DNA from 3 places in the Exiguobacterium sp. U13-1 genome. Region 3 is predicted to be linked to each of the others. Evidence: riboswitches for the same ligand, from Rfam matches in the RefSeq annotation. Region 3 holds a riboswitch; each other region holds the start of a gene.
What was found. A riboswitch is a leader RNA that binds a small molecule or an ion and turns the genes downstream of it on or off. The one in region 3 is predicted to bind thiamine pyrophosphate.
Positions count from the first base shown of each region.

Region 1: another riboswitch for thiamine pyrophosphate. It lies ahead of thiD (bifunctional hydroxymethylpyrimidine kinase/phosphomethylpyrimidine kinase); the one in region 3 lies ahead of ESP131_RS10765 (ECF transporter S component).
Region 2: another riboswitch for thiamine pyrophosphate. It lies ahead of tenA (thiaminase II); the one in region 3 lies ahead of ESP131_RS10765 (ECF transporter S component).

Region 1 is NZ_CP015731.1:1,030,525-1,041,503, forward strand. It holds gene ESP131_RS05255 (organic hydroperoxide resistance protein) at 102-536, shown strand; gene ESP131_RS16760 (hypothetical protein) at 569-742, shown strand; gene ESP131_RS05260 (type 1 glutamine amidotransferase domain-containing protein) at 769-1,281, shown strand; gene mce (methylmalonyl-CoA epimerase) at 1,330-1,740, opposite strand; gene ESP131_RS05270 (murein hydrolase activator EnvC family protein) at 2,004-3,449, shown strand; gene ESP131_RS05275 (murein hydrolase activator EnvC family protein) at 3,652-4,929, shown strand; TPP riboswitch at 4,993-5,103, shown strand; gene thiD (bifunctional hydroxymethylpyrimidine kinase/phosphomethylpyrimidine kinase) at 5,219-6,022, shown strand; gene thiM (hydroxyethylthiazole kinase) at 6,003-6,770, shown strand; gene thiE (thiamine phosphate synthase) at 6,760-7,398, shown strand; gene ESP131_RS05295 (hypothetical protein) at 7,410-7,853, shown strand; gene ESP131_RS05300 (ArsR/SmtB family transcription factor) at 7,909-8,277, shown strand; gene ESP131_RS05305 (CHASE3 domain-containing protein) at 8,323-8,961, opposite strand; gene ESP131_RS05310 (YitT family protein) at 9,155-10,021, opposite strand; gene ESP131_RS05315 (hypothetical protein) at 10,159-10,761, shown strand; gene ESP131_RS05320 (formate/nitrite transporter family protein) at 10,945-10,979, shown strand, end outside.
Region 2 is NZ_CP015731.1:1,435,502-1,446,480, forward strand. It holds gene ESP131_RS07295 (peptidoglycan DD-metalloendopeptidase family protein) at 1-649, opposite strand, end outside; gene ESP131_RS07300 (diacylglycerol/lipid kinase family protein) at 896-1,789, opposite strand; gene ESP131_RS07305 (alanine/glycine:cation symporter family protein) at 1,927-3,390, opposite strand; gene abc-f (ribosomal protection-like ABC-F family protein) at 3,587-5,386, opposite strand; gene ESP131_RS07315 (DUF1002 domain-containing protein) at 5,659-6,540, opposite strand; TPP riboswitch at 6,734-6,840, shown strand; gene tenA (thiaminase II) at 6,915-7,610, shown strand; gene ESP131_RS16630 (hypothetical protein) at 7,662-7,958, shown strand; gene ESP131_RS07325 (glycoside hydrolase family 3 protein) at 7,988-9,904, opposite strand; gene ESP131_RS07330 (sporulation protein) at 10,083-10,856, opposite strand; gene ESP131_RS07335 (class I SAM-dependent methyltransferase) at 10,967-10,979, shown strand, end outside.
Region 3 is NZ_CP015731.1:2,072,114-2,083,092, forward strand. It holds gene ESP131_RS10750 (glycerol-3-phosphate acyltransferase) at 1-473, shown strand, start outside; gene ESP131_RS10755 (GNAT family N-acetyltransferase) at 486-2,036, shown strand; gene ESP131_RS10760 (50S ribosomal protein L25/general stress protein Ctc) at 2,329-3,012, shown strand; TPP riboswitch at 3,108-3,207, shown strand; gene ESP131_RS10765 (ECF transporter S component) at 3,307-3,879, shown strand; gene ESP131_RS10770 (ABC transporter ATP-binding protein) at 3,876-5,405, shown strand; gene ESP131_RS10775 (energy-coupling factor transporter transmembrane component T family protein) at 5,377-6,099, shown strand; gene ESP131_RS10780 (NAD(P)/FAD-dependent oxidoreductase) at 6,155-7,186, shown strand; gene ESP131_RS10785 (alpha/beta fold hydrolase) at 7,259-8,077, opposite strand; gene ESP131_RS10790 (hypothetical protein) at 8,232-9,500, shown strand; gene ESP131_RS10795 (hypothetical protein) at 9,497-10,762, shown strand; gene ESP131_RS10800 (hypothetical protein) at 10,764-10,979, opposite strand, start outside.

The DNA.
Region 1 (10,979 bases), 1.0 Mb from region 3:
TGATAGACACCTCTTGTGTTTATCTCCTTCAGTGACGGGTATTACTGTCTATGTGGCAAAAAAAGCATTTTTTAATTCAACAGGAAAAGGGGTTTTTTATCATGTCAAACGTCATTCTTACTTCACGTGCATCTGCAGTCGGTGGTCGCGACGGGAAAGTCGCTTCAGACGATAACGTCATCAATCTCGATTTAGTTATGCCAGGAACAAAAGGCAAAGAAGACATTCCGACATCAAACCCGGAACAGTTATTCGCAGCAGGATATGCCGCTTGTTTTGATGGTGCCTACAACTTAATGGCGCGCCAAGCAAAAAAACGAGTCGAGACGCGGACGAATTCAGAAGTCAGCCTCTTACAGGATGAAGCGGATAACGGTGTAAAAATTGCAGCAAAACTCGTCGTCGAGGTCGTTGGCGTATCGCAAGAAGAAGCCGAAGACTTACTAGAGAAGACGCACAACTTCTGCCCGTACTCGAAAGCGACACGTGGCAACATTGATGTCGATCTTTCTGTTAAAGTCGTCGATTCATTGTGAGCATAAGCGACGAATCATAAGGAGGGTTTTCCATGGCACCGAAAGAAACCGATCGTCCAAATGAAGAGTTGGAAGATGAACGGGATCGACTGTCTGAAAAAGAACGGAAACTGACAGAGGAGCAACAAAAGGAAATCCTAAAAGGTAAAGACGAGATGCCAGATGATCCGGTCTCTCCTCGTGATCGTGGAGAAGATCAGATTTAAATCAAACAAATTGGGGGATGAATTACATGTCTAAAAAAGTAGCAGTTGTACTCGCCGATCATTTTGAAGATGTCGAATTCACTGGACCTGTTGATGCGTTAAAAGAAGCGGGGCACGAGATTACTGTCATTGGTGCCAAAAAAGGTGCGGAACTTGTTGGGAAGCAGGAAGAGGCGAAAGTAAATGTTGATCTCTCGATTGATGAGACTTCAGCAGCAGACTATGATGCTCTCCTGATTCCAGGCGGATTTTCACCGGATTTACTTCGAGAAGACGAGCGTTTTGTCTCATTCGTTGAAGAATTCGATATGTCGAAAAAACCGATTTTTTCGATCTGCCATGGACCACAATTGATGATTAACGCAAAAATCGTCAAAGGAAGAAAAATGACAGGTTATAAATCGATTCGAATTGATTTAGAGAATGCTGGTGTGGACTTTGCAGATGAAGAAGTTGTCGTCGACGATAACTTCGTCTCAAGCCGTCAACCGGATGATATTCCCGCATTCAATCGGGAAATCGTAGCCAAACTCGGCTAATACCATGAAACGAAAAAATCAGCACTGCAACGTTGCAGTGCTGATTTTTTATGGGTTCTCCGGATAATCACAGAGTTCTGTAATGACGCCGTGTGAATGCCGAGGATTCATATAAATCAGTCGTCGCCCGAATGGCGTCGTTCGGTACGTATCTTCTAAAAATGTTAATCCTTGTTGTTTTGCTTCTTCAATCGCTCGATCCAAATCCTCTACGCGATAAGCAATGTGATGGACACCTTTTCCGCGTTGTTTTAAAAAACGTGCGATCGGACTATCTGGACTTGTTGGCGTCAACAACTCGATGTGTGCATCATCGAACTCGATGACCGCGATATTGGAAGCAACACCAGGTGCGGGATTCGAGTACTCTCTTGTTAAGGTCCCTCCAAGCACGTTTGTATAAAATGAAATGGCTTCCTGCATGTCGCGAACAGCAATTCCAGTGTGGTCTAATTTCATATGATATCCTCCTTCTATTCGCTTCAGTTTCCCAAAAACACTTCAAAGTTGCAACGATGAGTTACCTTCCAAATGTTTCTATTACATAGAAGAAGAAAGATTTATTTAAAATGAAATATCACTGAAATATTATGGAAGAGGAATGAATGCTATAATCAAAAACGTTCTTATAAAAAAGAAAAACTATTACAGAATTTAAATTTAACTTAAATACTCTACGATAAATCATAAAACATACACTACAGAAAACGAGGGAATACTACATGAAAAAAACGTTCGCGTCGCTCATCGTTTCCGCACTGGTTCTTTCATCAGCACCTCATTTTGCAGCAGCTGACGATTTAAGTGAACAGAAAGCCAAAAACGAACAACAACAACAAGACAATGCTAAAAAGCAAAAAAACTTAGAGTCTTCTGTTAATCAAGAAGGTAAAAAAATCTCTAAAACACAACAAGAAGTCAATCGACTAGACGAAGCTTTGAACGAAAAAATCTTTGCTGTCGAAACAAAAGATCGTCAAATCAAAGCAACGGAACGTGAAATCGTTGAACTTGGAAAAGAAATCGAGAAATATAAAGCGAAACTAAAACGCCAAGAAAAATTACTTGGTGATCGTCTTCGTGTCATGCAAGAGAATGATGGAAACTCAATTAAATGGGAAGAAGTCATCTTTGGCTCTAAAAATGTTGGTGACCTCGTAAGCCGTGTCATGGCAGGGAAATCCATTTCAAAACAAGATGATAAAATGATCACGGATTATCAAAATACGCAAAAGCAATTAGCAGATGCGCAACAAAAAGTAAAAGAAAAGAAAGCACAGTTGGTCGTTGAGAAACAAGAATTAAAACGTCAACAAGCAGATCTTGAATCGCAATTAAAAGAGCGGAACAAACGCTTAAAAGAACTTCGTAAGAAAAAAGAAAAGTTCGAAACACAATTGATGGATGCAAAAGAAGTCCAGCAAATTCTAATTGCGCAAGAAAAAGCGATTGCTGCTGAAAAAGCAGCGCGTGAACGTGAAGCTCGAATTGAAAAAGAACGTCAAGCTCAAGCGGCACGTGAAGCGAAAGCACGCGCAGAAGCTGAAGCAGCACAAGCAGCAGCACAAAAAGCAGCAGAAGAGCAAGCCGCTAAAGAAGCAGCAGCTCAGCAAGCAGCACAAGAGAAAGCAGCACAATCGGCAAAACCTTCTGGTTCGACGAAGCAATCGGCACCAAAACCATCTACACCAGCACCAGCTGCGCCTGCTCCAGCGCCGTCAGCACCAGCTGCACCAAAACCAGCACCATCATCAGGTGGTCTGTTCATTCATCCAACTGCCGGAACTGTTACACAAGGGTATGGTTCTGCAGGTGGAGAGAACGGATATACGTTCCATAACGGAATTGACTTTGGTGGTCCAGTCGGTACGCCGATCGTGGCAGCTGCAACAGGTACAGTCATTACAGCATCAGGTGGCGGACCTTACGGAAATCATGTCATGATCGCTCACCAATTGAACGGGAAGACATATACGACAGTATATGCTCACATGAGTTCACTCAATGCCCGTGCTGGTCAACGTGTCAGCCAAGGTCAACAAATTGGCGCGCTAGGTAGTACAGGAAATTCAACAGGACCACACCTACACTTCGAAATCCATGTCGGTGGGTATAGCTATAGTGCAACTGGTCCAGCTAACTCAGTCAATCCATTATCAATGCTTTAATCGTAAAAGAATCGTTGCGTATGCAACGTTCTTTTTTTTGTCATTTTCAAAAAACAAATCATATATTACAAAAAACCGTTTTCATTTGAAATGTAAATGAAATTTTTTTGAAACGATTACGGTGCTATAATCTATTTCAGATATGAGAGAAACTTGAATACTATAATAAAATATGAAAAAACATAAGTGAGGAAAACGATATATGCTAAAAAAACTAATTTCTACCATTGTTTTAGGAGCATTACTTATAACAGGAACGCAACCGATTGCAGCAGCGACAATTAAAGAAAAAAAGGCTGAAAATGCCGCTGAACAACGTAAACTTGAAAAAGCAATCAAAAAACAAGAAGCCAAAATCTCAAAAGAGCAACGTCAAATCAATCAAATTGACGCAGCAATCAATGAAAAGATTTTCCAAGTCTCCGAAAAAAATAAACAAATTGAACAGTTGAACGTTCGAATCGATGAGTTAAAGGCAGACATCGTCCGTTACGAAGAAATGTTACAGAAACAGGAAGAACTACTCGGTGATCGTTTGCGTGTTTTCCAAGAAAACGATGGAAACTCGATTAAATGGGAAGAAGTCATTTTCGGATCGAAAGATTTAGGTGATTTATTTAGCCGTGTCATGGCGGGGAAAAAAATCGCTGAGCAAGACGATAAAATGATTTCGGATTACATCGCTACGCAACAAAAATTAGCAGAAGCAAAACAAGCGCTCGTTGAGAAAAAAGCGGAGCAAATGCAGGAAAAGAAAGTATTGATTGAACAAAAGAAAGCGTTAAAGCTTCAAATGAAAGAACGTAGTGCTACGCTGAAGAAATTACGAAAAGGGAAGACGAAGTTCACGACAGAACTGTTAGACGCAAAAGAACTTCAAGCGACTCTCGAAGCGCAAGAACGTGCAATTGCGGCAGCAAAGGCAGCCGCTAAAGCAGCGGCTGAAAACGCAGCAGCGGAGAAAGCAGCAGCTGAAAAAGCCGCTAAAGCGAATGCTAAAGCAGCAAAACAAACAGGTAAGAGTTCGGAATCAACTGGTTCCGTTGCCCCGCCCGTTGTTTCGAGTGGAGGAAAATTCGTTCGACCGTCTTCTGGTGGAGTATCACAAGGATTCGGACCAGCAAGCGGTGCGAATGGTTACACGTTCCACAACGGTGTTGATTTCAGTGGTTCGGTCGGGTCTCCAATCGTCGCGGCAGCAGCTGGAACGGTCATCACAGCCTCAGGTGGTGGACCTTACGGCAATCATGTCATGATCTCTCACTTCCTAGATGGACAAGTGTACACGACCGTCTACGCACATATGAGTTCATTATCGGTTCGTGCAGGGCAAACGCTCTCTCAAGGTCAGCAAGTCGGGACACTTGGTAGTACAGGAAATTCAACAGGACCACACTTACATTTCGAACTACATGTCGGAGGCTATCAATACAGTGCTTCTTCTCCTCTAAATGCAGTCAATCCATTGGCATATCTGTAATCAAAACGGGCTTCGGCTCGTTTTTTTTTCTTCTCTATGCTACAGTTAAGGCGAAACGAATACTTGAGCAACTAGGGGAGCTGGAGGAATCCGGCTGAGAGGAAAACCAATCTGTTTTCGACCCTATTACCTGAACTGGATAATACCAGCGTAGGAAAGTTGAGCCGAACGGATACCGGAATGCGTGTATAACGCTTTCGTATAGCGTCGACTGCTTTTTTACAGCGGTCGGCGCTTTTTTTGTTGGTCACGACTCCCTTACATTGCTCGATGGGAAGGTGAAAAGAACATGAAACATGTACTGACGATTGCGGGATCCGACTCCGGTGGTGGAGCTGGGATTCAAGCAGATTTAAAAACATTTTCGGCTTTAGGCGTTTATGGAATGAGCGTACTGACAGCCGTCACAGCGCAAAATACGTTGGGAGTTCAAGCGGTGGAAGAGTTATCCCCAGAAATCGTAGATGCCCAGTTAACGTCGATTTTTTCAGACATTCGTGTCGATGCGATCAAAATCGGAATGGTCTCGAATGCGCAGACGATTCGTGTCATTGCTACACATCTCCGTAAACAAACAGTCCCTATTATATTAGATCCCGTCATGGTCGCTAAAGGCGGTCATGCCCTATTGCGGACGGAAGCTGAACAAGCATTGATTTCAGAACTTTTACCACTTGCGACTCTCGTCACACCGAATTTACCGGAAGCAGAGCGTTTAACAGGACGATCGGTCACCAATCTAGAGGAAATGCGACTGGCGATGCATCAATTGGCTACACAGACAGGTGCAGTATTGCTAAAAGGTGGACATCTCTCAGGAGCTGCGACGGATTTGTTGTTTGATGGGGAAGTGGAACACCACTTCACATCGGAACGATTAGACAATCAACATACTCATGGTACTGGTTGTACCTTATCCGCAGCGATTGCAGCGCGGATGGCGCTTGGAGAAGATTTACAAGATAGTGTACGACAGGCGAAAAACTATGTCACGGAGGCAATTCGTCATGGATTTGCTCTCGGACAAGGTATTGGACCGACACATCATTTTCATTCACTTTGGAGGGATACACATGTTTACGACCATTCTTGAACACAAACCACTCATTCACCATCTGACGAACACGGTTACGATCAACGACTGCGCAAACGTCACACTCGCTGTTGGAGCATCCCCCGTCATGGCAGAAGACATTCGTGAAGTAGAAGAGATGGTTAGACTCGCGCAAGCTCTTGTCTTAAACATTGGTACGATCGATGCAGACATGCAAGCAGCTCAACGACTCGCAGTCCGTGAAGCGGGACGTTTGAATGTCCCAATCGTTCTTGATCCCGTAGGAGCAGGAGCAACGACATTACGTACTGCTTTTTCCAAAGAACTCATTGATCTCGGGTGTACGGTCATTAAAGGAAATGCTTCTGAAATCAAGACGTTACTTGGGGAAGACGGACGAACTAAGGGAGTCGATGCTGCGGGAGATGCAATTATGGATCGAGAAAGTATTCACGTATTCGCTCGCAAACACAAATCTGTCCTCGTCGTGACAGGTCCGAACGACTACATTACGGATGGAACGCGCGAAATGGAATTACATGTAGGAACACCGCGTCTAGGAGACATCACGGGTACGGGCTGTATGACGGCCTCCTTGATTGCGAGCTTCCTCGGTGCAGGATATACGGCATTTGAGGCGGCTGTCCACGGGACATTTGTCATGGGAAAAGCAGGGGAACAAGCAGCCTCCGCACAAGGTCTTGGTGATTTTAAACGAGAGTTGTTCAATACCATCAGCCTTATGACGGAGCAAGACCTGGTGGAGGTGACAGAACGTGTCAATTGATTACTCCATCTATGCAGTGACGGATCGTCGGTACCATCCTGGAGTCGCGATCGATACGGTCGTTGAGGAAGCCATTTTAGGTGGTGCAACAATCGTGCAATTACGGGAAAAAACAGCGCAAGGAAAGGAATTCTTTGATCAGGCAGTTCGGTTGAAAACACTCACGGATCGCTATGATGTTCCTTTGATCATCAATGATCGGATTGATATCGCGTTACTCACCGGAGCTGGTTTGCATATCGGACAAGAAGACATTCCTTTAACCGCAGCACGTCGCCTTTTACCAGATGCTGTGATTGGCGTATCAGTAGCAACCGTTGCACAAGCGATTGAAGCAGAACGAGACGGAGCCTCTTATTTAGGGGTGGGTTCTCTATTTGCGACGTCATCCAAAGCGGACGCTGATTCCATGTCGCATACGATGCTTCAGGCGATTCGGGAAGCCGTACGATTACCTCTAATCGGTATTGGTGGAATCACAGCAACGAATGTCTCCTCTCTGCCCATCCCGCTGGAAGGGTATGCCGTCATCTCAGAGATTTTCGCTAAAGAAGATCGACAACTCGCTGCGCAGCAAATGACAGATGCTGTGCGAGAATGGCATCAATCACTTCAGAACAGGGTATAATCCGTTCAGAGGTGATTGTATTGAAATGGCAGACGATCCGTTTTCGCGGCTATTGGATTCGATATCGGTTAGAACCACAAATCATTCGAGTCGATAATCAGGGGATCTACCATCTAGGAAAAGTCTTATTTCCGCGTCCTAATCGTGTTTCCTATGAAATGGCCCTTTTATTGAAAGAAAAGTATGAAAGACGCTACAAACGTCCGTTGTATATTAAAACGAGCTCGATTGCGACGGAAATTTGGGGTCATACTCATTTAGATATTTATTACCGGGCACTTCTTCGTCTACCGATTCCGACGCGACTTCGTCAACGTTATACGAACCGATTAGAAAGCACGAAAATCATTGATATCGGCGTACGCGCTGTCGACCAAAATCGAATTGTCTGGGATATCGGAGATTACGTAGGAGGATGGTTCGTGTTTTGGCTCATTCGCAGACGAATGCGCTGAACTTGCAATGTCCCGTTTCTCGTGGTGCAATATAGGTAGAAACGAGGTGACAGACATGGACATTCCCCGTTGTGAAACGATTGCGATTGACGAACAGCGTGCGTCTGAAATCGGACGAATCGTGGATACGATTCCGACGCTTGAAATCGGAAAGCTATTTAAGATTCTTTCGGATGCGACACGACTGCGAATCGTTTATGCGTTGACGATCGAAGAAGAACTATGCGTTTGTGATGTCTCAGCCTCTGTCGACTGTTCGATCGCGACAGCGTCGCATCATCTTCGGTCTTTGTTGAAACAAGGACTCGTCAAGTTCCGAAAAGAAGGAAAAGTCGTCTATTATTCCTTAGATGATCATCATGTATCATCGCTTGTGCATATGGTGATGGAACATGTACAAGAGGGAAAAGCAATGCCTGAATAAATCTTTAGAATAAACGAAAAGCGCAGCCGAAGCTGCGCTTTTCGTTTATTCTAAAGACGATTGTTCTGATCCCTTAGGAGCGAAGCGGTGGAAGAAAAAGACCGTGGCACTAATTAATAAAAAGGACAGGATGGAGAGAGCAAGACACATCCATTTATATGTAGCGATTAAAGAATCTGATTGTTGTAATTTGGCTTGAAGCGTTTTATACAAATCATCTTTCACACGGGATAAGTCTTCGAGAATCGTTTGAGTCGTCTGAGTCGACTGTCTAGCAAGACGTTTTGCGGCTGTTGGACTTTGACGTTCATAGACAACAAACACGCGTTCAATCTCGGACTCCCAGACATTGTTGCGGCGAAGGAGATCTTTAATCGTCCCTGGGGTAGTCGACGATTGGTTCAGACTATTGCGCAAATCATGAATTTTAGACGTTGAAAAGTAATATTGTTCGATATAACGATTATCTTCATACAATAAGAGACCACGAACCGCATTGGCACGATCTCGATTGTGTTCGACCAACTGATCTACCTGATTGATTAACGGTATATCATGATCCTTCATTTGCTCGGTCATCGTTGCAATCGTCCGATAACCGGATAACGCATAGATGATCGGGATAGAGGCGAATAAGCTGACCAAGAAAATCAGCAGAATACGCTGACGCCAAAGAGAGTGCATGCAATCATTCCTTTAAATAAAAGACTTATCATAAGCTTAACTACTATCGTAAAAAAAGTGAAGTATGTCTATTTTTTGAATAGGGATAATGACTGAAAAAGTGAATAATACTAATAAAAAAGCAGGAAAGATGATGCAATACGAGAAGCTGTTTTAAGAAGATAAAAAAAGCACAGCTAAGCTGCGCTTGGTGTTAAAACGAATACGAATGTTCCTTGTAATTGCCGAAGACAGTGTGGATTTCCGAGAATGTAACGAATGCATTCGGTTCGACAGAAGAGACGATTTCTTGCAAACGGACGATTTCGTTATTTTGAACGACGACATAGACCATTTTTTTCGTTCGGTTGGAGTATCCCCCACGTGCATCGAGAATCGTGACGCCACGTCCGAGTTCTTTTGTGATGACTTCATTGATTTCATCTGCTTTCTCACAAATGATGATACATTGCTTAGAAGCAGAATAGAAGCTGTAAACCGTCTGAAGGGCTTTGGCGCGAACAAAGCTCATGATGAGAGCGTACATAACATGTTTAAGATCAAAGACCCACCATACTAGGATGTAGATGACAAGATCTTGCATCAGAAATATACGAGGAAGTGGCCAGTTATGAAAACGAGCAAAGAAAAACTTTCCGAGAATATCAAGCCCTCCAGTTGAAGCACCACCGAAGAAGATCAATGCCATTGCGAGACCAGAGACTAGACCAGCAAAGATGGAAGCGACGAGTGGATCGTTTAAAGATTCCGGAACGATTTGAGTCGGAATCCAGTCAATTAAAAAGGAAGAAGCAATGACGATAATTCCAGATAAGAACATGAATCGTTTGCGCAGGAAACGGAAACCTAAAAGGAAGAGGGGAATGTTTAAGAGCAACTGCGTTAATCCGATTGGCGTGTGGAAGAGCTCTTGAATAATGAGCGTGATCCCCATGATACCACCTGATCCGATATCATTTGGAGATAGTAGTAGGCTGATGTAAAGGGAATACAGCAACGTACCAATGATTAAGAAACTGATTTTTTCAACTCTCTTTTTCTGTGGGTGTGTTGTAGTCATGGCAATATGATGAGTGACCTCATGCTCCTCCTTCTGTGAGTATCTGCCTGCAAGAGTACGCTCATATGCATAAAATTTCAACCCTTCTTATGAAAAAAAGATGAAAAAGGGTACGTTTTTTTAGGAAGGTGATGAAAATGAAGAAAATGTTATGGATTCTTGGTTGTATCTGCTTAGGAATACTAGTTGGAATTCGTCTTTTTGAACAACCCAACGAAAAAAATCAATCATCCATTTGGCATGATGGTGATCTTGTAGCGAGACAAGTGGGGGCCTCGATGACGAATACGGTAGCGGTTCGTCAACTAGCCGAACAACTTCCGTTCTCATCAGAATTAAAACAGGTAGATGTTGAAGGAGAATCGTTACGTCTTGCCTATGAAGTGACAGGAAAAGAGCGACAAGCTTGGATCGGTACCGATACCGGGACACTACAAGTGAATCAGGATTTTTTAAAGGCTCGATTATCTAAAGTTCTGATGCATCATACGCTTGTTTTATTTTCAACGATTCCTGATTTAACTGACCTGGAAATTCACTACACGGATCCGTATTCAGGTGCAGATTTTACGATGGACCGGAAAACATTCGACGCCTATACTCCGACCGATATCGAACGAGCTACTTCGTCTTCTAGACGCTTTAATCGTGTCGTCATTGATGGCTATGTGCTTGATGAATCAAGACGAAATACTTTCTTTGAACGCTTCGCATCACGACTACGAATTCAAACTAATTAGTTGTATAAAGCAAGAAAAGGCATTTTTCACAATCTCGACACAATGATATCGTTTACATCTCGTTCTTTTATAAAAACGATAAAACAGGTCTATTCAATACTTGAACATCTTTTAAGATGGAAGTATGATAATAAATGAACAAACATTGTGAAGTGTTGAACAAAAGAAAGAGAGGTTTCTACGATGAACGAGGTAGAAGCATTAGAAGGATTACGGAA
Region 2 (10,979 bases), 640 kb from region 3:
GATGCATTTCGAAGTGAAGATGCGCACCGAACGCGTTACCTGTTGCACCAATCGTACCGATTTTCGATCCTTTTGCAATCGTTTGTCCGACTGCGACAGAGCGACTGTTCAAGTGTGCATACACCGTCGTATATTGGATGCCGTTAACAGTATGTGTCATCATGACATGATTGCCATACGCGCCGTAATAACGAGACGTGATGACTTTACCGGCCGCTGATGCATAGACAGGTGTACCTGTTGGAGCACCGATATCGATACCGTTATGGAACGTGTAACCGTAAATGCCACTCGCAGCACCATATCCTTGTGTGATCGGGCCACTTGCTGGACGCGAGAATCCAGTTGTTGCTTTTGTTGATGTCGTCGTACTGTATTTTTTAACATATGTAGAAGAAACATAGCGTGATGCGCCGCCGTATGAAATTTTTGTCCATGAACCGGAAACACCGAGATAATTGAATGTCTGTCCTGTATTGACGCTACCGACGATTTTATAAGCCGTTGATGGACCTGTACGAACACGAAGTCCGTCTGCCATAACCTTTACTTTATATGTTGTTGCGGCCTCGACTTTCGAAGTACTCGTTGTAGCAAAACCTGAAACTACCAAAGCTGTCATTGTCATTGTTGTAAGTAAACGTTTCATTGAGTGTTTTCCTCCTTAAAAATCTGAAGCGACAGAACTGATCATTACAAAATTGTAAGATTTTATGTATAATTATTTATTTTCAAAGAATGATTTTTCGCCTGAGATGATTATAGCATCGTCAATAACACGAAAATATTTCAAATATGTTTCAAAATTACGCTTTGTTAACATATATTGTAATGGATTAATAAGTAAAAAAAGAACTGACGGAGAGTCAGTTCTTTTTTCTATGAACCTATACTGTTATTCAGCAGAAGAGGGTGAAAACACAGTCAAATGTTGCGGGAGTACTTCGACAGTCACGGGAACGTGACCTGCTGTATCTCCATCGGCATTGATCGGCAATTCCTCTTTCGAGCGAATTTCAACACGTGTCGTCGTGAAGTGTTCGATTTGATCGGCCTTTGATAACCCACCTGTGATGAGTTTAGGTAATGCTTGAAGCGCATCAAAAAATCCGAGCTTCGTAATGATGAAACCGTGCAACAGTCCATCATCGACTTTTGCGTCTTCCGCAAACGATTCGAATCCGCCAACTGAATTCGTCAAAGCGATGATTAACAAATGTGCCTCCCCATCGAATTGTTTTTCAGCGGAATCGATTTCGATCGGATACGGGCTATGATCCTTAAAGGCTTTCAGACCTTCTATGAAATAGGCAACCGATCCGAGTGACGTTTTTTGTTCGACACTGACTTCCTCGACGGCTTCCGCAATCAGACCAACAGCGATGACGTTCATGAAGTAATGGTCATCATATTTACCGATATCGAGCGGTCGGGTAGGGGCATCAGCTAAGATCTGAATCGCCTCTTCCGGATCCGTTGGGATGTGTAGGGCGCGCGATAAGTCATTGACCGTTCCGAGTGGGACGATCCCGAGTGTTGGGCGATGTGGTTGTTCTGCGATTCCGGTGATGACTTCATTGACCGTTCCGTCACCTCCCATGGCGATGACGGCGTCGTAATTAGACTGGGCAGCATGACGTGCAAATTCCGTCGCATCGTGTTCTTTTTCCGTGAACCGAACGTCGACGGTTTCAAAACGAGTAGCAAGTGTTTCTTCGGCAAGCGTTGCGTGTTTTTTTCCGAGTTCTTTACCGGAAGACGGGTTGATGATGAGCATGACTTGAGACAAGATGAATTCCTCCTTCAGGACAATCTGTTGACTTTTTCCCTGTCCGATGAAAACATAATCCAAATTCTTTTTGACAAATAAAAACACCGAGTAGGCGTATGGCTTACTCGGTGCTAAAGTTCGAACTCAGAAGTGATTTATTGTGATGGAGGCACTTCACCAGCCGCAGGACGTGCTTCTTCTTCGACATCCCAACACTCCGTATTTTCGATCCCGAGTGCTTTTGCTGAGAAGACAGGATCGAGTCCCTGTTTCCGTTGTTCCTGATAATCTTTGATGACTTTGAGGGCGATGCCGCTCAAGAGGAGAATCGCCGTCATATTGATCAATGTCATGCCTGCCATGAAGAGGTCGGCAAAACTCCATACCATACCGAGGCTAAGAACAGATCCGATGAAGACGAAGCCCATTGTCGCAATCCGGAAACCGAAGACGGCTGCAGGACTTTGTTTGATGAACTCGATGTTCGTTTCGCCGTAGTAGTAGCTACCAACGATCGAACTAAAAGCAAATAAGAAGACGCTGAGTGCGATGAATGGTGGCGCAATCGCACCGAATTCCTCAGAGAGTGCGTTTTGTAACATACCGATTCCTTCGCCATTTCCAGCAGCGTAACTATCACTGAGGAGAATGATCGTTGCTGTCGCTGTACAGACGATCAATGTATCAAGGAATACGCCGAGTGTTTGCAAGAAACCTTGTTTTGCTGGGTGCGAAACTTCAGCCGCAGCAGCAGCGTTCGGAGCAGACCCCATCCCGGCTTCGTTTGAGAACAATCCACGTTTGACACCGAGTGAGATCGCAGCACCGACCGAGCCACCGAATGCTTGCTCGATTCCGAAGGCACTTTTGAAGATCATTGCGAATACACCAGGAAGTTCCGACAGGTTCGTGACGACGACATAAAGAGCAGCAATCAAGTAGAGACCTGCCATGATAGGAACGATGATCGCAGAGAACTTCGCGACACGGTGGACACCACCAAAGATGACGAGTCCTGTCAAGACGACGAGTGCAGCACCGACGACAGCTGTGTTAATACCGAATGCGTTGTCAAAGGCAGCGGCAATCGTGTTCGATTGAACGGAGTTGAAGATAAGACCAAACGTCACAGCAATCAAGATTGCAAAGACGATTCCGAGAGCTCGGTTCTTCAAGCCTTTTTCGATGTAGTAGGCAGGACCACCACGGTACGCGTTCGATTTCGTATCGCGTACTTTATAGACTTGAGCCAGTGTACTTTCGATGAGAGCCGTCGCGCCCCCTAAGAGAGCGACCATCCACATCCAGAAGACGGCACCTGGTCCGCCGAGTGTGACGGCAATGGTGACACCGGCAAGGTTACCCGTACCAATCCGTGTCGCAGCACCGATAAAGAACGACTGGAGAGAAGTGATGCTTTCCCCTTTATCGTCTGTTGTTTGTTCACTTTTATCGAGCGTGACGCGGAACATCTCTTTTAAGTAAGTGAATTGGATGAAGCCAGTTCGGATCGTGAAGTAGATCCCGCCGCCGATCAATACGGCAATTAGTACATACGACCATAAAATGTTATTGGCGTAATCGACACTTCCTTGAATAACTTGCTGAATGGCGTTCATGATGGTGTATTCCTCCCAAAGAATAATAAAAGCTATACGCTAAATTATACGAATTTTCAGATAACAATCAACAACAAATTAAAATAAAATTTTAAAACTTAATAAAGTTAGCTAAATGTTAGGAGTTAAAAACTTTGTAGGTGAACGAAAAAACTGTCGCTCTCGGTATCGAGAGTGACAGTCAAGGAAAGCTAAATCATCCATATTGTAGCAACTGTTCGTATAGGTCATCGAGTTGCTGTTGGATGCTTTTAGAAACGGTATCAGTTGGTTTTTCACGTTTTGCTAATTTCCGTTCAAGTCGCTCAATCTGCACTTCCAGCTCGTGTTGCGACAAGCGCTTTGGTTTTCGAGGGGGTACGTGGAGTGAGGAAGCCGTAGCGAACTCGGTACGCTTCTGTTGGGCGTACGTATACGAACCATGATAGCGTGTCAGACCATTTTCGAGCCACAGGATCTGCGAGAAAAGACGATTCAAGAAATAGCGGTCGTGTGAGACGGCAATCAATGTACCAGAAAAATTCTCGAGTGCTTCTTCAAGCGTCTCTCTGGATTCAATATCGAGATGGTTCGTCGGCTCGTCGAGAATTAAGACATTGATCGACGAATGGACGAGGACGGCGAGTTGCAATCGCACACGTTCGCCTCCGCTCAGTGACAAAATGGACCGGAAGACAGTCGGTCCAAAGAATAGGAACCGGGCAAGGATATGGCGTGCCTCTGCTTCCGGAACGGCAATTCGTTGTCTAAACCAGTCGATTAACCGCGCGTCCTCCTCGAAATGGGCATGCTGGGACAAGTAACCGACATGATTTGATGGTCCACGCGTGAGTGTGCCCGCGTCCGGTGATAATTCGTCAAGCAACAGTGAGAGCAACGTCGATTTCCCGCTCCCATTCGTTCCGACGATCGCGATACGATCCTGTGCCATGACTTCGAACGAGACGCCATCAAAAATAGGACGGGTTCCATAAGCAAACGAGAGCTCTTCAGCGCGAAAGACGACTTGGCTCGTGTGATCGGTGGAGGAGAAGGAGACATCAGCGGTTTTGGCTTCGAGTTGTGGTCGTTTAATCCGCTCGATCCGCTCGAGTGCCCGCTCCATTGATTTCGCTTTACGGAATAATTTCTCACTCGGTGGAGACGCTTCGTTTGCCCATTGCCGAAGACGACGAATCGCTTCCTTCATTTTTTTGATTTTTTTCTGTTGCTCTTGATACGCATGGAACTGCTCGAGCAGACGGCGTTCTCTCTCGACGACGAACGCGCTGTAGTTCCCTATATAGGCTGTCAGTTCACCATCTTCGAGCTCAACGATCGAAGTGACGACGGCGTCTAAGAAGACCCGGTCGTGAGAGACGAGCAGGATGGTCCCTGTGTAGTCCCGCAAGAACTGCTCAAGCCATTCCACGGCAGCTAAATCGAGATGATTCGTCGGTTCGTCAAGAATGAGCAGATTTGGTTCCATGAGTAACATGCGACCGAGACAAATCTTCGTCTGTTCACCACCGCTCAACTGGTGGAAAGGACGCGTGAGTAACGGACGTAAGTGTAATCCGTTCACCATGCGCTCAATCTTCGAGTCGAGCAGGTAGCCATCCTTTTGTTCGAACGCATTCGTCGCTTCCGCATATCGCACGAGTAGTGCATCGAGATCATCTGGTGCTGTCGCCATCATCTGCTCCAACTGTTGCATTCGAGAACGAATCGCGAGAATGTCTGCAAACGCTGTCCAAAGGACGTCGAGTCCGGTCATCGTCTCACTATAAACAGGAAGTTGTTCCAAGTAGCCGATCGTCAAACCGCTTTTTTGATAGATGACACCACCGTCCGGTTGCTCGAGGCGAGCAAGCAAGCGGAGTAATGTCGTTTTGCCACTCCCGTTTCGTCCAATCAGACCGACGCGGTCGTGTTCGTTTAAGAAGAGGGAAACGTCCGCTAAGATCGTCTCGCCTCCGAATTGTTTAGTCAGGTGTTGAATGTCGCAAATCATCATCAATTGTTCCTTTCGCGCGCATCAAAAAAGGAGAGCGCAAATAGCACTCTCCCTAACGTGTGAAAGATGCGCTTTGCTGTATTTTTCATTCATGAAGTTCTAAAAAAGGACAGACGGGTGCCTTAGAACGCCATTCCATGAAAAATCGCGCGCAACAGATACAATTGTTCCATTAACCAGTGTTTGCACGCGGCAAAGTCCATCTTTTCACACCACCTTTCGTTTCAGATACATCTAGTCTACTACTATTTTTTCAGTTACGGAAGTCTGAATTATTTGAACACGCCAGCGATCGAACTGAAGAAGTCACTTAACCCATCGAATAGTTTAGCGAAGAATCCTTTCGTCTCTTCTGATGTTGCGAACGCGTGGATGTCTTGCCCCGCATTTTTCAATCCACTCTCGATTTGTCCCCAGTTGATGTTCGCTTGCTCCATTTGATTGAACAGATTCGTCAGCCGGTCCATTTGTGTGTCAGACAACTGGATATTGTTGTTTTGAATGACTTGGACGATCAAATTTTCGATCTCGACTTTGGTTTCTGGTTTTTGATTGGCGATCTCAGCCTTGATCTCATTCATCAAGTCAGCGACCTTATCCGTTCCGACGGTTTTCCCGACGTCTGATGTGACCGATAATTCTTGCTGTGCTAGATCCTTGCGTTCGTCACTTAACTTAATTCCGGTCTCGGCAGAAGTTTGATCGTACGCCTTCATGATTCCTGTCAGTGCCGATGTCCCGGTGACCTTGTAAGGGGAAGTAATCGTAATATCGGCATCTTTGATCCCAGCCGTGACGAGAGCGTTGAGATACATATCCTTCGTCACCCACGTGATGTTCTCCGTTGAGACGGAGAGTCCATCTCCTTTTTCCGTCAGTTCGATTTTAGCCGACGAATACATGTTGCCGCCTTTTTGCGACTGTGGGATGTTTTTCCCGAGATATTTTTCCTCGTCAGCAGAAGTTGCGATGATCGGTGTGATCCCTTCCGGTGCATTGAGACGTGAAAGCACCCATGCTTTATCTTTTGCGCCGAGCGACTCCCCGAGTGTGACGATCGTCTGATCGACGACTTGTTCGGCGGATGCGGCTGTTGGGAGTAATAAAGCAGAAGCGATAACGGCTGATGCCATGATTTTTGTTGGTGTATGCATAATGAAATCCTCCAATTGTAAGTAACAGAATGAATTATAGTATCAGGTACTAAATTTAGTGTACGGTAACGATGTCTGTTCGGAATCGGTCTGCAGATGGAGACGGTATCCGTCTTCTGACACTCCATAGTATAGCGAAAAAAGGACAACTTGACTTCCGTTTTCAGCATGCTATAGTGGATGGGAATCGAATAATGACCACTAGGGGAGTCAGTAGGCTGACTGAGACGAACGAAGACGTTCGGACCCTTTGAACCTGATTAAGTTCGTACTTACGGAGGGAAGTGGCGTCAAGTCTTGTTCTTCTTGCGCCATGCCCGTGTGTTTCGGGGTGGTGTTTTTTTCGTTTCATACCAAACGAGGAGGATGAGATCATGACATTCACACAAGAAATCAAACAAGCGGCGCAAGCGTATTGGGATAGTAGTTTTACGCACCCATTCGTTCAAGGAATCGGAGAGGGGACGTTACCGCTCTCGAAATTTCGGCATTACGTCATGCAAGATGCCTACTACTTAAAACACTTTGCGAAGATACAGGCGAGAGCAGCGTCAAAAGCGGACGAATTTGCAACGATCGCAACACTTGCCGAGCATGCGACTTCGACTTACGAGGCAGAGTTGAGCTTACATCAATCATTTTTTGAGCCGCTCGGTATTACGGAAGCAGACCTTGAAGCATTCGAACCGGCACCGACAGCATATGCGTACGTCTCGCACATGCATCATGCGAGTGAAGGAACGCTTGGTGAGACGATTGCTGCCATTTTGCCATGTTACTGGTTGTATTACGAAGTCGGGCAACAATTACTGACGTATACTCCGGAAGAAAAAATCTATCAGCAATGGATCGACACGTATAGCTCGGAATGGTTTGAAAAGGTCGTCCTTGAACAGATTGCACGGCTTGATGCGCTGGCGGAGCAAGCGAGTCCGACGGAACGCGAGCGGATGAAACGTCATTTCGTGACGAGTTGTTACTATGAGTTACTTTTCTGGCACATGGGATGGACGGAAGAGACGTTCACGTCGGTTTACGAAACGATTCCAGCACGGACGGTATCTTCTTGAATCGCTAAATGGTAGAATTAGGAATACCATCTAGTGAAAGTAGGGATTGGAATGGAAATCATAGTGATCGCACTTTTGATCAGTGCGGCATATGCTGTACAACGAATGCTTGGTAAAATCAAAGTAAGATTTATTGGATATATCATTCCGATACTAATCGTGTTGTCGGGTATATCCGCTTCGACGCGTAACTTTAAGGTAGCGTATAGCATGGGAAGCTATATTTCTGCTGTTCTTGTCATCGTCGTCTATGCACTACTGACTTATTGGTTATACCGCGTCTACCAGCGTGCGAAAGAAGAAGCTGAATATCCGTATCAATCATTAAAAGACCGAGGCATCCTTTAAGGAGCTTCGGTCTTTTTTGTATCGTGTCATCATTTCTTCCAGTTTTTAAAGCCGTCACCGAATTTAAGATGCAGTTGATCGGTAAAGATACCGTTCTGAAAGACCGGTACATCAACGGGTAAAGTGCCTTGCGGTTTGAACGTTCCGAAGATCGCTCGGATACCTGCCGGAAGGTTCGGTCCCGCTGATTTTAGATTGCCTGCTTCAGAGTCTGGACCGTTCGGATCCCCTTTAAAACCATAGACGAGGACGTGTGCCGGTGCATCCGGTTGAACGGCGACATCATATGGATTACGGAGACTGAGTAGGACGGATGGTGTGTCTGTTTGTTTCGCATAGCGGAAGATCGAAGCCGGAATCGCTTGTTCTAGTGCGGTAGGCAGTAGTTTAGCACTCGTATTGACGTTTGAGCCGACAATGATATAGTCCGCTACATCGAGTTGCGCTCGAAGGGTTGGATTTTGTTCAAGTGGTAGCGTAGCAGCCGAGTAATTCGCTGTCGTCACATGCCAGTTCCGATTCTTCGGTAGGGAAGTAATCGTCTTTTTCATACTGTCCGTTTGATCCGCCGCAGGGGCAATCACAAGGACGTTAGCATTCTTTTTTGGTTTGAATGGTAACGTCCGCTGATCATTTTTCACGAGTGTGACGGCGGCTTCCGTCATCGCACGTTCTTTTGCTTTATGCTCTGGACTACCGACGATTTGGTTCGCCTGCGCGATTTTTTCAGCTAGGGATGTCGTGTCAGTCGTACCGTTCCAAATTCCGCGTTCTGCCTTTAGCGTCAGAATCCGTTCAACCGACTGATCGATCCGTTCCTCTGAAAGGCGACCGTCTTTGACCGCCGCAATCACGTCCTTGAAAATCTGGTCGAGCTTTTCGACATCTTGCTCGGAACGAAGAATCGTCGGCATGAGCGCGATGTCGACACCGGCGTCAAACGTCTTTAAGACGGCTTCTGATTCCGTGAAGTTATCGACGATCGCCTGCATGTTCAGTGCGTCCGTGATGACGATGCCATCGTAACCGAGTTTTTCGCGTAGCACACCCGTGATGACGTCATCCGACAACGTAGCAGGTAAAGGGAAGGTACCGTTTTTCGATGTGACGACTTCAGGTTCGATTTGTGGCATTCCGATATGTCCCGTCATGATCATATCGATGTCTTCAGCGATAGCTCGTTTGAATGGAACGAGCTCGACTTGTTCTAGCTCCTGCAGGGAGCGGTCAACGACCGGTAAGCCATAATGGGAATCAGTTGCCGTATCGCCGTGACCCGGGAAGTGCTTGGCGGTCGCCGCAACGCCTTCATCCTGAATTCCCTTCATCAAAGCGGAACCGAGTGTACCGACGAGCTCCGGATCACTCGAGAACGAGCGGACACCGATAACGGGATTTCCAGGGTTGCTGTTGACATCGAGATCCGGACCGAAGTTGACATTGATGCCGAGCGCACGCAGTTCGGAACCGATGATGTGACCGGCATCACTCGCATATGTACTGCTGCGGGTCGCTCCCAACGCCATGTTGCCAGGTAAGTTCGTCCCTGTTCCGAGCCGAGTGACGATGCCCCCTTCTTGGTCGATCGTGACGAAGAGCGGAATATCGTTACTGTCGTCTTGTTTGACGACTTCTTGCAGATCATGAACGAGTTTTGTCGTCTGTTCGGTTTCGCTGACGTTCTCAGCAAACAAGATGACGCCACCTAAATCATAGCGGTCGATGATGTTCGCGACTTCTGGGGCAAGCGACGTATGATTGCTACCATTCCACTGCCGGAAGTCGGGCATGATCATTTGTCCGATTTTTTGTTCGAGTGTCATCGTGTCGATTTTTTGACTGATCCGATCGGCTGAAGACCCTGCCTCTGCCATGACAGGCAAACTACTTGAGACAAGTACTGCTGCGAGTCCTGCTGTTAACGTGAACTGTCCGATTTTTTTCATGATGTACATCCTCCTTTAATCAAACCGTGACTGGAATTCTTTTCAATACGGACAGTATAGCAAGGGGATTATTTTAAAACAATATTTTATATGTAAACGATTTCAAATTGAAATAAAATTCAATAAAAAAGTGATTCCCCTGAAGAGGAATCACTTTCAAGTAAATTCGATCGATTGATTAGCTATAGCGTTCCACGATGTTTGTCAGCTGACGTTCGACGAACGGTTGATCTTGCAATTCACTATTGGACAGACGCAATTTGATCATCGACTCATCCGCACCAGCCATTTCACTGAATAATGATCCGAGACTGTGCGCACGACGGTCGACTTGGACGATTAAATCAATCCCAGATCCGTCTTGAAGCATGATGATTTCGATCTCATCCAGTTTATGAGCGTAGTGTGTATTGCGAGCTGAATACTCAAGCTCCTGAGCAATCGGTAAATCTTTCCGGAATCGTCCAGGTAATTTTTCCGTGTCGGCTTTTTTCAATCGGAAGCCAAGTGACTCCATGGCATCTAAGACTGTTGCTTGGTAACGGTTTGCTTCGACGATGACGGCGTCACGGTCCGATGGATCGACGGCTTGAGCGATGTCGAGACCCGTCTCAATCCACGATTTCGATTGGCTGACCGAGAGTGGCGTATTCAGTGGCACGCGTAGTGTAAAGGGAATTTTTCGCTCGACACCCGCTTCGATCGTGAACTTTGCTTCATTTAAAGCAAACCGGTCGAGCGTGAAGGTCGTAAATGTCGTGCTATCATTGACTTCTTGTTTGTACTGCGTGTTGAATTCAAGATAAATCCGGTCAATTTCTTGATCGACGTTTCCGCCCTTGATATGGACGACACCGTGGATTTGACCGCCTGGTTCACAGCGATCATCCGTCAACCGTGTGTCGACCGTTGCGGCACCGATTCCGATTTGTGAGAGAATTTTTTTGAACATGATGAATTCCTCCTTTTGATTATGTGCGAATGATGAAGCGTGTAAACTTGTCGAACAGGTACGAATTTGCTACAGTTTCGAAAGAACATCAGAAAAGGACGGGACGACTAGTGGAACTACATG
Region 3 (10,979 bases):
GGAAGTACATCAGTCGTACCGATTTGGCACAGGTCGGTACCGGAAACATCGGTGCCCGCAATGCCCATCGCGCCGGTGGGCTCCCGGCTTTTTTATTCGTGTATCTGTTTGATGCCGCGAAGACGGTTCTTGCATTACAGCTAACAGACGCATTTTATCCAGTCGCCCTCGCCGTGCTCATCGGTCACTTGTTTCCGTTGTTTCATCCGCGACGTGGCGGTAAAGGGTATGCCGTATTTTCCGGCATCGTCTTTGCCATCACACCATGGGCATATCTGGGTGGACTAGGCATACTCGGTTTGTCTTATCTCATAACGAAAGATAGCGTCAAAGCGGGGCTTATTCCGGTCGTTTTACTCCCGTTACTACCTGTCTACTTTGACGCGGGACCCATCAATATCTTGTGTACCGTTGCCGTAAGTCTACTTGTCCTGTGGGCTCATGATGCATTTCACAAGCCAGTCATTACATAAGGAGGACGTCTCATGATCGACTTTTCCATTGCTACCGCTGTGGACGCTGAAGCAATCCATGAATTGAACTATCTCACCTTCACGGAAGAGATTCCGCAACACCAACCAAACATCGAGCGGAAACGGATTGACCGCTTTCATGATCAAAATACCTATCTGATCGGCAAAGAAGACGATCGACTCGTCGCGATGATTGCTATTCGGAAGCATCGTCCTTTTTCGCTTGAGGAAAAGGGCGTGACGCTAGATGAGACACTGACGGACCCAGTGGAAATCCGCTTACTCAGCGTTCGTCCCGAATACCGCAATAGTCGTACGTTCATGCAATTGATGCGCTTTTTGATGGTCTACTTGGAACGGGAGACGATTGATCATGTCTATATCAGTGGTACGACACGGGAAGCTAAACTATATGCGCGGTTCGGCTTCACACCAATCGCAGCAACGCTTGGTAGTGGCGATGCCCAGTTCGTACCGATGTTGTTGTCTCGCGCAACATACGAACGGTCCGTCATCGCGGATGTCTTACGTCCCCTGCATTTCCTAGCCGGTCCGGTCGAAGTCGCTCCGACGGTCCGTCAAGCGGCGCAACAAGCACCGCGTCCACATCGGACGGCATCGATGCGTCAGCTCGATCAAGATTTACGGGACCGAATGTGTCAGTTGCTGGATTTGCCACATGTCTCGATGGCTGTCGGCAGTGGTACGCTCGCGAACGATATCGTCGCACAACAACTCAGTGGACATGGATTGATCCTAAACGGTGGCGAGTTCGGTCAACGCTTGATCGATCACGCGGCACGAGCAGGAAAGTCATTTGATATCCACCTGCTTCCGTCCGGTCACCCGATCGACTTAGAACAACTCGCAAGCCAACTGCATCAAACGGAGTACGACTGGATTTGGTTGACGCATTGTGAGACGTCTACGGGCGTTCTCTACGATCTCGATGCGGTAAAAGCGCTATTAGATCAACGAACCGCACTCATCGTCGATGCGATCAGCGCCGTCGGGACCGGACGTTTCTCATACGCTGGCTGCAGATTCGTCACGACCGTCTCCGGAAAGGCGATTGGTGGGTTACCGGGTCTTGCGTTCATCGGGCATACGTCCAGCGTATTGCCTTCCTCCCGGATTCCACGTTATCTGGATCTCGGTCTATATGCGGAAGGGGTTGCTTTTTCCGGTTCCTCAAATCTGTTGCTGGCTTGTCAGGCAGCGCTGGATGCCATTGATCTCGATCAAGCAGCCATCAAGATGACCTATCTCGAACAAGCCGTTCGCGCTACTGGTTTCAACCTTCTTGCGACTCAAAAAGCGCAAGCGCCGGGAATTCTGACGATCGTTCATCCGTCGGCAACCGCTTTAGGAGACGCTCTTCGGATTCAGGGCTATCACGTCCAGTATGAAAGCGACTATCTCGTCCGTAATCAATGGCTCCAAATTTCAACGATGGGACAGACGACGATGCGGCACGTTGAACGTCTCGTCCGTGTATTGGTTCGTGAAAACCAACGCATCACCATAAAAAATGAAAAAAATGAAAGACCTCTCAACCCTTGACTTCAAGCGGTTTGGAGGTCTTTCGACTTTAAAAAATAAAAATTAGAGGTTTAAGGATTTAAAAAATAGGGGTATAAACTCACTAGCACCGCATCAAACCGGTGACTTATTCACACATGTTTCTCAATATCAGCGTAATGACCTGGGAGAGAAATGCAAAGTCACGAAAGCGTCAGGCTCAATGCGAGTCTGGAACCGATTGTCTTAGCATGTTTCATATTGTTCAGGACTTGTCCTGCTCCTACATTCATTACCTTTTGAGGGCTATACCAAATTCAAGGGGGAAATGAACATGTCAGTTAAATTAACAGTCGAAAAACGCGAGGTACGTCCACGCTCACTCCGTAAACAATTACGTCATGAAGGAAAAGCTCTTGGTGTCGTGTATGGTTACAAAGTGGAAAGTACACCAATCGCATTCGAAGAAAAAGAATTGCTTAAAATCGTTCGAGAAAACGGTGAGAACGTCTTGATTTCACTTAAACTCGATGGTAAAAATATTAACGTCTTGATCAACCGTCGTGATATGGATGTCTTCACACCAACCGTCGATCACGTTGAATTCATCGCCGTTAAAATGGATGAAGAGACAGAAGTAGAAGCAGACGTCGTACTCGTCGGCGAGGCAGCTGGCGCTAAAGTCGGCGGATTCCTGTCACAGACACTCTTTAAAGTAACAGTCGCAGCGACACCAGATAAATTACCAGAGAATGTCGAAGTCGACGTCACGAATCTCGAAATCGGCGATTCGATCTCTGTTGCTGATCTTCCGGAACAAAAAGATTTCCGTATCGTCACAGAAGGCGACATTCAAGTCGCAGCTGTCGTCGAATCAACGCTTGAACAAGAGCTTGAGGAAATCGAAGAAGCAGAAGCTGAAGCACAAGCACAAGCGGAAGCTGGCGAAGACAACGAAGCGGAAGCTACGGAAGAGTCTTCAGAAGAAGCAAAAGAAGAGAACGAAGATAACAAATAAGTCGTTTATCGATACGCCCTTCGTGGCGTATCGTTTTTTTGTGTCTTGACAATAGACAGAAGATTGCCTAAAGTGAACAGCGTATCATCTATTACCATATCCACTAGGGGAGCCCATTTGGCTGAGACGATTCACTTCGGACCCTTCGAACCTGATCTAGTTCATACTAGCGTAGGAAAGTGGAGCGATCACATCCAATGACTCCTGCTGCGCGCAGTTTTTCTGAGGACCGCTCTCTTTTTTACGGAGGGCGGTCTTTTTGGCGTCTCCCCCATTCTAAGGAGGACGAACACGATGCAACACTGGAAAATGAAAGAAATCATGGTCATGATGATGCTCGCCGTCGCTTGCGGGGTCATCTATCTCGGTTGGTCAACACTCTGGTTACCGATGTCTGCAATCTTCGGGCCAGTCGGTGCCAACTGGATGTTTGGGATCTGGATCATCGCAAGCCCGCTCGTCGCAGCAATCATTCAAAAACCAGGTGCTGCCCTCATCGCGGAAATCGTCGCGGCAGCCGTCGAGCTGTTCACGGGTAGTCACTTTGGCTTATCGGCTCTACTGATCGGGGTCTGCCAAGGACTTGGTGCGGAACTCGTCTTTGCGATGACGCGTTATCGCCGTTATGACACCTGGACATTGATGTTATCGGGTGTTGGAGCCGCGATTGGTAGCATTGTCTACAGTCTGATCGCGAACGGATTCGGTTACTACACGACGACGACGTTGCTTGCGACAACAGGTTTACAATTGATTAGTGGTGCATTACTCGGCGGCTTGCTTGCAGCGATTCTCGTCCGTCGCCTTGTTGCGACCGGTGTCTTGAACGGGTTTGCGGCCGGACGTGCGAAACGGGAAGTCGCATGATTACTGTCGACGACCTCAGCATCCGCTATCCGGGTCAGATGAAATCGGTGCTCGATCATGTATCGCTGACGATCGAACAAGGAACGACCCTTTTGCTTGGACGCAGTGGGAGTGGCAAGACGACACTGCTTCATGCCCTAGCCGGACTGACACCGGAGACGATTGAAGTCGAACAGACTGGTACCGTTACCCGGTCCGGTTCGGTCGGAGTCTTATTTCAAAATCCAGAAGAACAGTTCTGCATGGAAACGATCGGACGCGAAATCGCTTTTAGTTTAGAAAACCGGTCGATTCCAAGTGCGGAGATGGAGGAACGAATTGAACGCTTACTCGCACTCGTCGGTCTCCCTCTCCCCTTCTCGACACCGATCGCGAGTCTATCCGGGGGGATGAAACAGCGCCTCGCGCTCGCCGTGGTCCTAGCGCTCGAGCCGACGATCTTATTACTCGATGAACCAACAGCCCAGATTGATCCAATCGGACAACACGAGCTGATGGCGCTGATCTTTCGGATTCAGAAAGAACACGATTTAACGATCGTCTTGATCGAGCACCAACTCGATGTCTGTTTACCGTACATCGACCAGATCGTCTTACTTGAGGACGGATCGATTACTGCGACGGCGCATCCGCAGGATTTGTTCCCGCAGGCTTATACAGAGCTTCAATCGAAAGGCATCGCTGTCCCTTCCTTGTATCCGTACACGTTAGAGACGTTACCCATAGATGGACCACAAGCAGCGCGACTTCACGTGCTTCCTCCAGTCGCTACAGCAGGCATTCCCTTGTTACACATCGCTGCATTATCGACGAAAGCACCTTACCCGCTGACCGATGCGACGTTTTCCTTAGAGACAGGAGAATGGGTGATGTTGCTCGGGGCAAACGGCTCCGGAAAAAGTACGTTACTTGCAACACTCGGTCGATTGCTTCCCCATCGTGGAACATATCGATTCCAGGAACGTCCGGCTCATCGTTACTCCCGGCGACGCTTTTATGAGCACGTCGGCTATGTCTTTCAACAACCGGATTTGCAGTTTCTCAAGCTGACAGTCGAAGCGGAAATCGACTGGAGTCACCGGGCAGCGACGAGTGATGAGCGCACGACGTTGCTCGAACGGCTGGAACTTACATCCGTCAAACAACAGTCACCACTTGCGCTTAGTACGGGTCAACAACGACGACTCAGCGTCGCGACGATGCTCGGGCAGACGAAGGATGTGTTACTGCTCGATGAACCGACGTTCGGACAAGACGGGTTGACGACGCGGCGTTTAATGGAGCAGTTGTTGACGGAGCAACAAAACGGAACGACACTCGTCATGGCAACGCATGATATGGAACTCGTCGCCCGGTACGCAAATCGTGTCCTCGTCATGGAGCAAGGGCGGATTGCTTTTGACGGGTGTCCGAACGAGTTGTTCGCTGACGTTCCGTTACTCGAACGCTGTCAGCTACAACGCCCACTTTCGTACCAATTCCAGGAGGTGAAACGCGATGCAGACGAACGCGTCATCGTTCGCTAAACTCAATCCTGTCATCAAAGGTAGCGGATTATTTTTGATCATGTTCGCTCTAATCGCAACGAATGACTGGGGCAAGACGTTGGTATTCCTAAGTTTTGCTATCGCTCTGCTACTCCTCTCCGGGTGGGGTCCTCGCGATTTCTTGAAACGACTCGCACCTTACAGTCTATTATTCTTATTGACGTTCTGGATGATGGCAGCCTTCGGCAAAGGAACGAATCCTCTATGGTCGTTTGGTTGGTTTCATGTCACATCGGAAAGTGTCATGCACGGCTGGTTACTTGCCTTACGGATGGCAACGTTCGTCTGCTTAAGTTTCGCTTTCGTCACGACGACCGATGCGACCCGGTTCGTGATGAGCTTGATTCACCAAGCAAAGGTATCGCCTCGCTTCGCGTACGGATTTCTTGCCGGGATCCGCTTTCTTCCACATTTGGTCGAAGAAGTCCGCGTCTTACGGCAAGTCCGGATGATTCGGAACGTTCACAGTCGCTTTCCTGGTGATGCGTTCCTATCAATCGGCTTACCGCTCTTCTCGCGATCGATTCAGCGGGCAGAACGGATGGCAATCGCTTTCGAAGCCCGTCATTTTTCAGCAGAACGGACATATTATGAAGTGCCAGTCGTTCAGCGCCAGGATGTTATCTATCTCATGGTCATCCTCCTGTTCATCAGTCTTGTTTTTTGGCTATGATTACCACCACCCGTATCCGGGTACATTCTAGCAAGACAGATTGAAGGAGAACGACATGAAACGAATCCTCTTGATTGGTGCAGGACACGCTCACCTGCATTGCATTACCAATGGACCAACAGAAGACGTCGAGTGGCTGATTTTAAATGCCTCGACGTACCAATATTACTCAGGCATGTACTCCGGACTTGCTGACGGAACGTACGATATCGATGAGATCCGTATCGACGTCGCCGCACTGTGTCGCGCCAATGATAAACAGTTCATCGAAGAGACCGTCATCAAAATCGACCCCGATGAAAAGGTCGTCTTCGGTGCATCCGGCAGACGCTATACCTATGACGTCGTCTCGACGAATATCGGCTCGTTCGATTGGTCGGAAGACACGACACGATTATCGATCAAACCGAACTACCGGTTACCGGATACATTAAAGCGTCTGCAACAAGCAAAGTGTCCGGTCGTGATTGGAAGCGGTGCAGCGGCCGTCGAGATGGCGGCGTCCTTAAAAGCAGCGGGTGTGCCGATCACCCTGATCACGGATCCAGAGTTACTTTCAGGACACCCAGCAGCGGAAGCCATTACACGACGCTTACAAGAACTCGATGTTCATTGGATTCGAGAACGGTCACTGAACGAGTCGTCTCCTCTCCGCTTTTCACATCACCCGCCAATCGAGTCGGATGCGCTCGTCCGCTTGACGGGTGCGAAAGCTCCGGCATTGTTTGCGGACAGTAAGCTCTATACGGAAGACGGATTCCTACTTGTCAATGAGCAGTTGCAAGCGCTCGATCATCCAAGTCTGTTTGCTGCGGGTGACGCGGCGACCCTCGTCGCTTATCCCGATATTCCAAAGAACGGCGTCACAGCTGTCCGGCAAGCACCGATCTTACTGGCAAACCTCTTGCGGTATGTCAAAGAAGAAACGTTGCGATCCTATCGTCCGCAAACGAACTATTTGACGATTTTATCGATGGGACCACGTCATGCGGTTTCCCTGTATGGTAATCATTATTCGACACTGCCGTTCGGTTGGTACCTGAAGCGTTGGATTGATCAACGGTTCATGCGGAAGTATCGCCCTTAAAAGCGTGCGCCGGCGCACGCTTTTTTCTGTACACAAAAACAAGCCGTGGACGGGTGTCCATGGCTTGTTAGATTAGACGGTTTGATTTCCTTTGACGTATGACAGTAATGTCTCGTTGAACTTCTCTTGTTCATCAAGCAACATGCCGTGTCCACTCTCTTCGAAGACTTCAAGGCGTGCATGTGGAATTTCCTTTTGCATTTCTTCCGCGAACTCGAACGGACAAACTTGGTCTTTTTTACCGTGGATGATCAACGTATCGACTTTGATGTTCTCGAGTTTTCCACGTAAGTCTTCGTCACGTAAGGCGATTGCTGACTGAATCGTACCGTGGGACGAAGCGGCGATACTAAGTCCATGGAACCATTGTTGGAGTGGTTCTGGATGTTCCTTCGCAAAGAAGATTTCCCCGAATCCTTTGAGCATCGACGGACGATCCTGTTTCGTGTCGGCAATCAACGCATCGACTTCTTCTTTTGTCATTCCGTATGGATAACCGTCTCGCTGTGTAAAGACAGGTGCTGCAGCTCCTGCGAGAACGAGCTTACTGACTTTTGAATCCCCGTATTGTAAGAGATAGGACAAGGCGATTCCTCCTCCCATCGAGAAACCAAGCAACGTGACGTTCGATAATTTCAGCTGTTCGATGACTTCATTGATATCGGACGCCATCGTCTTATAATCGTATCCCGTTGCCGGTGCATCTGATTTGCCATAACCGCGATAATCGATTCCGACGTAACGGTATCCTTCTTCGACGAGCAGATTCTTTTGATACTCGAACATGTTATTGTTTGCCGGCCAGCCGTGTAAAAAGACGACCGGTTGACCCGACCCGACATCCTCGACATAAATCTTCGTGCCATCAACTGCTTGAATGAATGTACCCATCATAAAACCCCCATAGTAATAGATTGACCGTGCATGCATCTAATATTCCCGAGTCAAGAGATGTCAAACATCTTAATGTTAAAGCATTATAGAAAATTCTGTCTATTCTAGAAATTATGGTAAAATACAGTCAATAGGATAAAGGAGGTTTTTCATGAGACGCTATATACATACGGGGATTCTCGCAGGCGTAGTCTTACTTGCCGGATGCGGTAAAGAACAATACTTAGACCTTACATACGATGTTAATTACTGGGGCGGTATTTCGACTACCTTTGATGGGCAAGAGATACCGGATCTCCCGAAAAAACAAACCGCTGCTTTGTTGAAGGTTTGCCAGCAAAAACCAGACATGAAGCACTTACCTGATCGATATGTGCAACACGAAGGATTTGACTTATACTTCCTGCCTCCGAGTGTCCAAGGGCGTGAGTTCCAACACGTCCGTTTCCTGTCAGACGAAAAAAAGGACTATCTGGCGTGTCAGCCGATTCGTCATGCGGATTATGCGGTCCATCAGATCAAGCGAAGTGATTATCCATTCGTCGATTGGTCAAAACAACCGGTTAAAGCTAAATCGACAGTCGTTCGCTTTGGACCCGTTCCAAAAGAAGTGACAGATCAACAAAAACAGGAAAACGAAGATCGTAAAGAAGTAAAAGAGCTCGGACGGTACCTTTTCCCGTCCTATCAACTATCTTTGCCACCAGAAGGACAACTCGTCGTCTACATGAAAGAGAAAGGCAAAGATAAAGAACAAACACTCTTTGAGACGACCGAGTCACTATCCGGTTCCGAATTGAATTTAGCTTTTCGCGTTAGTCCGACTGGTGGTTTCCAACAATCGTCGATTGAGCTGATGTTCAGTGGTGACCGTGTCGGATTCCCTTCGACGATTCAAGAATATATGAATGGACAAATCTATCAGATTGAGCGGAAGCAACTGCTGGATACGATTGCGACAGGTCAGACCGTCCAGTTCGCGACCGTTCGGAAACAAGAGGACGGAAAAGTCGTCCAAGAAACATCGATTTATTTGCGTTTTAATAAAACTTATAAAAAACCTGTGAATTACGATTATGGATTCCTTCAAGCATCCTCAAGCAATTATGTCGGTTTCATCCATCAATCACCGAAACAGCTCATCGATAGCGATTATAAGTTCGTCTCAGCAATTCCTGACAAGCTAGCGAAAAAAATCGCTCAGGAATTAAAAGAGACCGAAGTGATGGAGCCACAAGGGACAAAACTAAAGCAGAAAAAATTGACGTTGATGCGCGAAGGGAAAAGCCAAATGTTCGAGCTATTCGAACGCAAACGCGCCAAAAAACTTGAAATCTATGTTGTCAAACCAGGATCAAAAAACGGTGCGAAGCTGTCGGGTACGACAAGTGAAGCACTCAGTGAGGTGCTCAATCAATGAACAAACGTTTCTGGATCGGACTCACACTCGGAGCAACGCTAGCATTAAGCGGTTGTCAAAGCGATGCGCCGAATTTCAAATGGGATTACTTATCGCAAATGTATGACGGAGGGCAATTCAACGAAAAAGAATCTCGCACCTTGTCAGCTAAAGAACGAACTGCCATCCAAAAAACGTGCGCGTCGAAAGTGAGCGATGCACCTACTGATTACGCTGTCGGCGATATCTATTCCGTCATGATGACGAATCCGTTCGAAGATTATGAAGGTCAAACCGTTCGTTACGTGAAAGCTGGAAAGAAGAGATATTTATATTGTCAGACATCGTTTAAAGGCGGGTACTATCCATTACCAAAGAAAGACGATGTCTTCAAGAAGACTGCTCTGACTCAACAACGGAAGAACTTTAATGTGAAGCCTACTGTATTAAAAAAAGACGACTGGTTTAATCCTGATGAGAAGATCGCAGATCATTCTGCTCGAACATTAGAACTTCCAGGATCAGGTTACCTCGTCATCGAGGCGACGGATGTCACAAAAAAAGATACACGTACGACGTCTTTCGTATATACGAATTCTTTGACACCGTTCACCCGTGATGTCGATCTCTATCTCGTCTACAATCAACAATTCGGTTCGACATACGACGTTTCGGTTCGAATACCACAGTTGTATGGTGGACGGCGTGCGGAACACCCGATCCATTCAATGAAACATCCAGGAAAGGTCCGGTTCATTCCGGGTGACGGAACACCCGAGCATTATGGAACGGTCATCGCAACGGAGAAAAACGGACGCGAATTCCGCTACGAATTATCGATTCGACACACGACGGAACAACCAACTGAACTCCAAGAACCGAATCAAACAACAGATGATCTTGTTGTGGATAATGAAGAAATGACGTTGATCCATCAAAGACAGTTCTCGCATGTCCGTTTTGAAGAAGATGATCAAGGAAATCGTATTTCGGAGAAAGGTCTCGATTGGGACCATATGATCATGATGACCAGTGATGAATCCGGGAAATTAAAAAAAGCAATCAAGACAAGTGAACAAGCTGACGTACGAGGAAAACGGGCGAAGTGGAAATATTTGACGTTCCGAGATGGAGTGAAAGGACAACAATACGAAGTTTATCTCGATAAGCGTGTCAAAAAGACCGATGTTTATTTAAAAGATCCGAAGCGTGACGTGTCGATTCACCTATCAGCGACAGGTCGTGACATCCTCCTTCCTTTGTTCGAGCAATACGAAAAATGACTCACGCCATGAAGACGAGATGTTGCAACAAATAAATCAAGGAACACCAGAAGATGAAAGCAATCCCCTCTCTTAACCACTCTTTACGCGTCAACGGTTCACGTAAGAAGGACACGCAAGCGAATAGTAAGACGAAGAAGTAGAGATAAATGAAGCCACCGCTCGTCAAGAAACCAAAGAGCAGGATCATACCACCGAGGACGGACAGGCTAGAGAC